4 regions of the Streptacidiphilus jeojiensis genome follow, and region 3 is predicted to be linked to each of the others. Evidence: riboswitches for the same ligand, from Rfam matches in the RefSeq annotation. Region 3 holds a riboswitch; each other region holds the start of a gene.
What was found. Region 3 has a riboswitch for cyclic di-AMP ahead of ABUW04_RS39490 (M23 family metallopeptidase). Riboswitches for the same ligand answer to the same signal wherever they lie in the genome.

Region 1 (2,161 bases), on a different contig from region 3:
TCTCGGCGCCGAACCTGGTGCGGGCCACCGGGTCGCCGCCGTAGCCGTCGGCGCGGCGGTTGGTGCCGTGCCACAGGAACTGGTCGATGAGGTAGCCGTGGGCACCGTGCAGCTCGACGCCGTCGAAGCCGATCCGCTCGGCGTCGGCCGCGCCCTGGGCGAAGGCGGCGATGACGTCGTCCAGGTCGGCCTGGGTCATCGCCTTCCCGGCGCCCTCGGTGCCGTCCAGCCGGATCCCCGAGGGGCCCACCGCGGGGGCGTCAGCGTACGGGGGCTGGCCGGCGTTCCGGGCCATGCCGATGTGCCACAGCTGCGGGACGATGGTGCCGCCCTCCGCGTGCACCGCCTCGGCGACCTTCGCCCAGCCGGCCAGCTGCTCCTCGCCGTGGAAGCGCGGGACGTTGTCGCTCGACCCGGCGGACTCGTGGTCGACGTAGGTTCCCTCGGTCACGATCAGCCCGACTCCGCCGGCGGCACGCCGGGCGTAGTAGGCAGCGACGGCCTCGCCGGGGATCCCTCCGGGCGAGAACTGCCGGGTCATCGGGGCCATCGCGATCCGGTTCGGCACGGTCAGGCCACCGATGGTGATCGGTCGCGACAGGAGCTGGGCCGCGCGGGCGGCGGAGGGGCTGGAGGGACTGACGGACACGGGTGGGGCTCCAGGGATCGGGAACGGTGAACGACTACCGAGGACGGACAACCGTGCCGAGGGCTGTGGCATTCCGCCCCCGCCGGGGCGTTGCCGCAGCTCAGATGTCCGATATAAGGCCTATGTGAACCCCGGCACATTCCATTGCCTCCGGGCGGAGCGCCTGCCTAGCCTGCTGGTTCCGCCGCACGCGGACCTCGCCACCGGGACGCCGAATCCTGTCCGCCCGGTGGCAGGAACTCGAATCGCTCCACGGGCAGGAGCGGGGGACCCAGGTCAGTCGCCGGACCGAGCGCCGTGACAGGCGCCACCGGCTAGGGGTGAACGTCGCACCACACGCGACCGGGCGTCCTCCGTGCCCGAACCCGACAGCTCACCTCGCAGGCGTCGCAGAGGAACCCCTTCATGCGCATACCTGCCACTGCCTCCGCACGCCTCGGCGCGGCCGTCGGGATGGCCGGTGCCGCCGCGCTGGCCGCCGTCTCACTGGCCACCCCGGCCCAGGCCGCGACCAGGGTCACCCAGGACCGGCTCACCCCGACCTCACTGACCGCCGGCACCGCGTCGACCGCCGGGCTCACGGTGCACTCCAGCCGCTGCTTCACCGCCGCCACGCTCGGCGTCGGCGTCCGCGACGCGGCCGGGAACAACCTGGACTTCCCCGGGTCGGCGTCCGACGTCCGGATCTGCCCGGGCGGGGTCTCCATCACCACCGGCAGCCGCACGCTGCCCGCCGGGAGCTACACCGAGTTCGGCTTCTGGCAGGACAGCGCGGGCGCCTGGCACAACCTGGCCTCGCAGACCCTGACCGTCACCGCCGCGGCGGCCTCCGGCGGCACGGCCTCCTCCGGTACCAGCTCCACCGGCACCACCTCCTCCGGTACCACCTCCACTGCGGCGGCCGCCGCCGGAAAGTCGCTGACCTGGTCCGACGAGTTCAGCAGCCCGATCTCCTGGGGATCGCGCTGGGTCGGCGACAGCAGCAGCTCCTACGCCTACGGCGACCACAACCCGGGCGACAACAAGCTCGACTGGCTCGACCAGAACGACGTCAGCGTCGCCGACGGCGTCGCCACCTTCACCGCGCAGCCGTCCTCGCACACCCTGGAGAACGGCAAGCAGGCCTGGACCACCGGCCTGCTCACCACCGAGGGCTCGAAGGAGGGCTTCCAGGTCAAGACCGGCGACTACGTCGAGGCCCGGGTCAAGCTGCCCTCCGCCGCGGGCGCCTGGCCGGCCCTGTGGACCTGGAAGGACGGCAACGGGGAGATCGACTCCTTCGAGTACCACCCCGACAACGCCGATCTGCTGGAGCTGACCAACCACGTCAACGCCGCGCAGGACTACTACACTAACGCCTCGGCGGTGGCCCCCGGCAGCTGGGTGACCATCGGCACCTACTACGGCGCGAACTCGGTGGACTGGTACGTCAACGGCACCAAGGTGTACTCGGACGACACCGGCGTCGGCGCCAACTGGTCCGCCTACCTGATCCTCAATCTGTCGATCAGC
Region 2 (2,161 bases), on a different contig from region 3:
CCTACTCACCAGTAGTTCACCTGGCGAGCAGGGGCTCCGCGCCCCGATGGCTGCGAGCCGAACGGGGGTCAGTCGACAGCCGTGTCAGACCACGACGAGCTTCTGGCCCGGGAAGATCAGATCCGGGTTCCCGCCGACGGTGGACTTGTTGTCCTTGTACAGCTCGGTCCAACCGCCGCTGAGGTGCGCGGCGGCGGCGATGCCGGAGAGGGTGTCGCCCGACTTCACGGTGTAGTTGCCGTGACCGACCTTGGGCGCGGCCGTGCTCGTGGTCGTCGTCTTGGCTGCCGGCTTGGTGACCTTCGAGGCGGAGTCCGTGGCGGCGGTCGACCGGTGCTTGCCGATGCTGGTGCTGGTCTGCTCGGTGCTGCTCTTGGTCGAGTCGGAGCTCGACGAAGAGGACGAACTCGAAGAGCTGGAAGAGCTCGAGCTGGAGGAAGAGGACGAACCCGAGGTGCTCACCGAGGCGGCGGCGCCCCCCTGGGTGAGCCCGGCCTTCGGCCCGCAGACCGGCCAGGCGCCGGGTCCCTGCGAGGCCAGGACCTTCTCGGCTATCGCTATCTGCTGGCCCTTGGTGGCGTGGTCCGCGGTGGAGGCGTACTGGCCGCCGCCGTAGGCGCTCCAGGTGGAGGCGGAGAACTGCAGCCCGCCGTAGTACCCGTTGCCGGTGTTGATCGACCAGTCACCACCGCTCTCGCAGCTGGCGACCTTGTCCCAGGTGGACACCGAGGCGGCGGAGGCGCTGGTCGCGCCGATCAGCGGCAGGGCGATGCCGGCGGTGCCGAGGCTCGCGGTCGCGACCAGGCGCTTGGTCTGGCTGGTGCGCGGCTTGCGATGGCGTCCGGGCGTAGTGAAAGGCATGGCAGGTACCCTCTCCGACGCCTGCGAGGTGAGCTGTCGGGTTCGGGCTGTGAGGTAGCCCGGGCGCTGACGCGCCTTCACCCCAAGCCGCAGCCTTGCGAACTGCGGCGACTTACCTGGGTCCCCCGCTCCTGCCCAATCCTGAAGTTCGGATTCCACCCCCCGGCTGGACAGGACTCGGCGTCCCGAGGAGCGGTGCCCACGCATGCGGGCGTTCCCGGAAGGCTAGACATATGAGCTACATAATCACAAGCCCGTAACGTCCCAGCGGCACTAACCCGCCCGCCCGTCACCCTCGTACCAGCGCAGGAGTTCGGCCCGGCACTCCTCCTCGGAACTCACGCGCTTGAGGCGGAGCGGATCCGCCGCCTCCCTGAGCGTCCGGTGCAGCCAACGCCCGCCGGCGGCAAGCGTGCGCGGGGTCGGATCCGCGGAGTAGGCCAGCGCAGCCCTGATCGTGTTCGGATAGAACGACTGGGCTCGCTCGTAGTCGATAAAGTGCCTGAGGTCCTCCGCGAGCCCCTCGACGCCGGCGGGCGATCTCTGACCGACCGCTTCCTCCCAGCGTCGGATCACCTCTGACTCCTGCTGTTTCGGGTAGCGGGTCCGGCAGAGGTGCGTTGCCAGCTCGTACAGCGGATCTCCGTAACAGGCATGCTCCCAGTCCAGCACAGTGATCCTGGCACTCCGGCCCTCGATCACGTTGCCCCGGTGCAGATCCGTGTGCAAGAGCGCAAAGGGACGGTCAGTGAGTTCCGGAAGCCGCGCTCCAAAGGATTCCATGGCCCATGGGTCAACCCCCAGCGATGCGAACAGGCCCCCGAACCTCTCCGAATTCTGGTCGGCCAGAGTCCGCTGGGCGAACACCACCCGCGCCCTGAGAAAGGCAGAGGAATCCACAGCGAACGTTCGACCCCCCGAAGGCTTCGGCAACCTCGTCGGCACCACAGCGGTAAGCACGGCAAACAGCTGCAGAATCTGATCCACCACCCGGGTCGGCAGACGCGAACCCTCCGGATAGCGATCTGCCAGCGATGTCCCGGGCACATAGCTGTGCACTGACACACCGTCATGGGAGTGGTGGAGCAGCAGCGGCACGCCCACCGGGAGTCCTCCGGGCCAGGAGCGCAACAGCTGGAGCAGCTGCCCTTCGTTCTCCCAGACGCGTTCGACCAGGTCGATCGCAGGAACCCGACGGCGAACCTTCACAGTGTCGTACCGAAGCGTCCGATAGCCCCGGCAGGGTATTCTCAGGCTGAGATTGAGATGGTGGTATCCGCTGCCGACCGGACGGCCCTTG
Region 3 (2,161 bases):
ACGTCGCCGCGTTCGCGGGCTCGCACCCGCTGGCGAAGAAGCTGGGCGCCTGGCCGTCGGTGGCCGCCGTGTCCTCCGGCGTCGCGCTGGCGTCCTGGGCGGCCGTGGACCGACGCGCCTGACGGGTCGCCGGCGGCAGCGGTCGGAGTCGGACTCGGAGTCGGGGCCGGACAGGCCGACGGTCCCAGTGTCGGGGGGTGTCACCGGGACCGTCGGAGTTCAGGGGGTGCCGCTCGGGATCACGCGTCGGACCAGCGGCAGTGCCGGGACTGTCAGAGCGCCAGGCCGTGCTGGGACAGCCAGGCCGCCGGGTCGACCGGCTCGCCGCCGCTCGGACGCACCTCCAGGTGCAGGTGCGGGGCGTTGACGTTGCTGCCGGTCGCGCCGACCCGGCCAATGGGCTGACCGGCCGTCACCGTGCCGGAGCCGACGCCGATCACCGAGAGGTGGCAGTACCAGACCTCGGTGCCGTCGGCCAGCGTCTCCACCACGCGGTAGCCGTACGCCCCGGCCCAGCCGGCCGAGGTGATGGTGCCGCCGCCGACCGCGACCACCGGGGTGCCGGTCGGGGCGGTGAAGTCCTGTCCGGTGTGCAGCTGGGACCAGAGCGAGTCGGACTGGCCGAAGCCGGATCCGGCGACCGCCGAGGCGATCGGCGCCACCAGGGCGCCGACCCCGGCCCGAGCCGTGGTCTGCTGCGCCGCCGCGGTCTGTGCGGCTGCGGTCTGAGCGGCCACGGTCTGTGCCGCTGCCGCCTGCGTCGCAACTGCCTGCCGGGCCGCCGCCGTTGCCTGGGCCGCGGCCTGCTGGGCGGCCAGCTCGGCCGCACGGGCCTGTTCGGCAGCCTCCTGCGCCGCCGTCTCGCGGGCCGCCGCCTCCCTGGCCGCTGCCTGGCGCGCCGCGGCCTCGGCCGCCGCCTGGCGCCGGGCCGTGTCCTCGGCGGTCGCCCGCTGCTGCGCGGCCTGGGTGCGGATCCGGTCGGCCAGGGCCGTACCCGGGTCGGCCGCGGGCCTGGTGAGGGTCGCCGTGGTGCCGTGGGCCTGCTCCTGGGCGACCAGGGTGCTGCCCCCGGTCTCGCGTACGGCCGCCGATGCGGAGGGGGCCGCGAGCGCGACGGCTCCGGTGGCACCGACCGCGGCCATGGCCGCGAAGCCCAGCACCGCCGAGGGGGCGGTCCGCTGCGGCGGGATCGGCTGCACGGGTGCCACGGGTGCCCAGGTGGGCGAGTTCGACGCCACGTTCGGCGTGCTCCTTTCCTTCCATCTCGCCGACCGGGTTAGCTGACGGGTTCGGAGAGGAAGGTCTCCTACGGCCAGGTGCGGCCGATTCACCCCGGGGTACTGAACCTCAGTACCGAATGGTTCCCCGGTTCCAGACAGGATTAGGCGATCGCGTGCGATGCCGTCCGAGCAACGGCAGACCTTCGCACTGCGTTATTGAACGGTAATCCTAGTGACGGTTGATGCCAAGCAATCCAGGGGGTGCAGTTGAGTGCTCACGGAGCGGAGTCGAGTTTTGTCCGGTTCTGCCCCGCAGTGACTGTTCCTGAGTATGCATCAGCCCGACTCTTCTCACCTTCCCTGCAGCTTCCCCGCAGCTTCCCCGCAGCCCCGGTGCTCACCGGGACGGCAGGTAGAGCCAGTCGACCAGGGTTCCGGCGAAGCCGTCGGCGTCCAGGTCGCGCGCATTGGCGAACGCCGACGGGTCGCCGGTGTCCCGCTTGGTGCCGTCCGGGCCGAGCAGCACCAGGGCGGGGATCCCGCTCTGCGCCAACGAGACGTAGCGGGCCGCCAGTTGGGTGTTCAGGTCGTAGTGCCCGACGTCCACGGTCACCAGGTGGTAGTTGCGGGCCAGGATGCGGTTCACCCCGGGGGTGTCCACCAGCGCGGACAGCGCCTGGCAGTCCTCGCACCAGGAGGAGCCGAAGTCGAGCAGCACCGGTCGGCCGTCCACCCCGGACGCCGCGACGGCCGCGGCCACCGCGGCGTTGGCGTCCGCCGAGGGGTCGTAGCTGTCCGGAACCGGGGCGAGGCTCACCGAGGGCAGCGGGACGAACGGATGGGCGTAACCCACCTGGCCCGCGCCGTGGGCGGCTCCAGGGGTGGCGGCGTCGCCCGGCGCCCCGCGGTGGCCGGGTGCCTGCCCGGACACCGTCATGCAG
Region 4 (2,161 bases), on a different contig from region 3:
GACGGCCTGGCGGCGGGCCCGGCCGGCCAGCTGGGCGCCGGAGACCCCGTCCGGGAAGCCCAGGTAGTTCTCGATCCGGGAGCTCTGCCCGGCCTGGCCGCCGGTGGCGGTGCGCTCGATCAGGACGGTGCGCAGGCCCTCGGAGGCGCCGTAGACGGCCGCGCCCAGGCCGGCCGGGCCGCCGCCGATGACGATGAGGTCGTAGAAGTCGGCGGCGGGCGTGGTGGACAGGCCGACCCGCTGGGCCACCTCCTCGTTGCTGGGCTCCACCAGTGCGCCGCCGTCCGGGGTGATCACCACCGGCAGCCGTTCCCCGTCCTCACCGGCGGCCGCCAGCAGGTGTCTGCCCTCGGCCTCGGTGACCGAGTACCAGCGGTAGGGGACCTGGTTGCGGGCCAGGAACTCGCGGACCTCTGAGGAGCGGGCCGACCACCGGTGTCCGACCACCTTGATCTCGTGCACCTCGGGCGGGTCAGTGGCCTGCCAGGCCTTGAGCAGGCTGTCCAGCACCGGGTAGAGCTTCTCCTCGGGCGGGTCCCAGGGCTTGAGCAGGTAGTTGTCGAGGTCCACCACATTGATGGCGTCGATGGCCGCGCCGGTGTCCGCGTAGGCGGTCAGCAGCACCCGGCGGGCCTGGGGGTAGATGTCCATGGCCGCTTCCAGGAACTCGATGCCGTTCATCTCCGGCATCCGGTGGTCGGCCAGCAGCACCGCGACCGGTTCGCCGCGCAGCTTCATCTCCCGCAGCGCCTCCAGCGCCGAGGGGCCCGACTCGGCCCGTACGATGCGATGGTCCTCGCCGTAGCGACGGCGCAGGTCCCTGGCGACCGCCCGGGACACCGACGGGTCGTCGTCCACGGTCACGATCACCGGTCGTCTGGTGCTCTCCGGTCCGGTTGTCGTCGGCATCGCGGCTCCGCCCTGTCGTCGGATGTGCCCCGGCCCGCAGGTTGTCCCAGGGCCCGGTTCCTACGCTATCCGCTCGGGCGCGGCTGATCCTGGCGTCGTGTGAGCAGGTGCGGCGAATGGGGTCCGGAACCTGTGAATCATGGAACCGGGGCGTGACGGATCCCACAGTCTGTTGTGGTTTCAATCAAGGTCTGCCTACCTTTCTGGCATTCGCACTTAAGCGGAACCAACAACTCCGGAACGCCGAGTCCTGCCGCCGGAGGAGTTGCGACCCACATACCGCACCACGGCAGGAGCGGGGGAACCAGGTAAGTCGCCGCGCCGACGCTCGTCGTCGACGCGGCTTGGGGTGAAGCCGTGCTGCGCACGGCCGGGCAACTCCAGCCCGAATCCGACAGCTCACCTCGTAGGCGTGGGAGAGGAAACGCTGCTTCATGCTGTCCGTCCACGGGCGTCACCGCGCCACGAAGACCCGACGCACCACCGCCCAGCGCCTCATCGCCGCCACCGGCCTGGCTGGCGTCGGCCTGGCCGTCCCGCTGGTCACCGCCACCACCGCCTCCGCCGCGACCGTCTCCACCTGGGACAAGGTCGCCCAGTGCGAGAGTTCGGGCGACTGGTCCATCAACACCGGCAACGGCTACTACGGCGGTCTGCAGTTCTCGGCGTCCACCTGGGCCGCCTACGGCGGCACCCAGTACGCCTCCACCGCCGACCAGGCCACCAAGGACCAGCAGATCGCGGTCGCCGAGAAGGTCCTGGCCTCGCAGGGCCCGACCGCCTGGCCGGTCTGCGGGCCGCAGGCCGGTCTCACCCAGGGCGGCGCCGCCGCCTCGGTGGACACCTCGTCCTCCTCCAGCTCCTCGTCGAGCTCCTCCTCGGACTCGTCCAGCAGCTCCTCCTCGGACTCGTCCTCGTCCAGCTCCGCGTCCACCGACTCCTCGTCCTCGGACTCGTCCTCCTCGACCACCGCGAGCAGCGGCAGCTACACCGTCGTCGCCGGCGACTGGCTGTCGACCATCGCGGCCAAGGAGAACGTCTCCGGCGGCTGGCAGCGCCTCTACGCGCTGAACCGCTCGGTGCTCACCTCGGGCCCCGACGTGATCTACCCGGGCCAGAAGCTGACCCTGGGCAGCTCCTCGGCCTCGTCCTCCAGCAGCAGCTCGGACTCGGCCACTGACGCTTCGGCCACCACGTCCAGCAGCGATTCGAGCAGCTCCTCGTCCAGCAGCTCCTCCTCGAGCAGCACCAC

Region 1: linked by a shared signal. The riboswitch ahead of ABUW04_RS20145 (glycoside hydrolase family 16 protein) and the one ahead of ABUW04_RS39490 (M23 family metallopeptidase) in region 3 are both predicted to bind cyclic di-AMP.
Region 2: linked by a shared signal. The riboswitch ahead of ABUW04_RS29050 (LysM peptidoglycan-binding domain-containing protein) and the one ahead of ABUW04_RS39490 (M23 family metallopeptidase) in region 3 are both predicted to bind cyclic di-AMP.
Region 4: linked by a shared signal. The riboswitch ahead of ABUW04_RS09595 (transglycosylase family protein) and the one ahead of ABUW04_RS39490 (M23 family metallopeptidase) in region 3 are both predicted to bind cyclic di-AMP.

Annotation. Positions count from the first base shown of each region.
Region 1 covers NZ_JBEUKS010000007.1:65,093-67,253, reverse strand. The annotation lists gene ABUW04_RS20150 (NADH:flavin oxidoreductase) at 1-649, opposite strand, end outside; cyclic di-AMP (ydaO/yuaA leader) riboswitch at 886-1,051, shown strand; gene ABUW04_RS20145 (glycoside hydrolase family 16 protein) at 1,055-2,161, shown strand, end outside.
Region 2 covers NZ_JBEUKS010000012.1:22,095-24,255, reverse strand. The annotation lists gene ABUW04_RS29050 (LysM peptidoglycan-binding domain-containing protein) at 85-861, opposite strand; cyclic di-AMP (ydaO/yuaA leader) riboswitch at 865-1,025, opposite strand; gene ABUW04_RS29045 (phosphotransferase family protein) at 1,135-2,161, opposite strand, start outside.
Region 3 covers NZ_JBEUKS010000026.1:6,987-9,147, reverse strand. The annotation lists gene ABUW04_RS39495 (hypothetical protein) at 1-122, shown strand, start outside; gene ABUW04_RS39490 (M23 family metallopeptidase) at 273-1,238, opposite strand; cyclic di-AMP (ydaO/yuaA leader) riboswitch at 1,251-1,398, opposite strand; gene ABUW04_RS39485 (thioredoxin family protein) at 1,618-2,161, opposite strand, start outside.
Region 4 covers NZ_JBEUKS010000003.1:126,175-128,335, forward strand. The annotation lists gene ABUW04_RS09590 (FAD-dependent oxidoreductase) at 1-909, opposite strand, end outside; cyclic di-AMP (ydaO/yuaA leader) riboswitch at 1,177-1,337, shown strand; gene ABUW04_RS09595 (transglycosylase family protein) at 1,344-2,161, shown strand, end outside.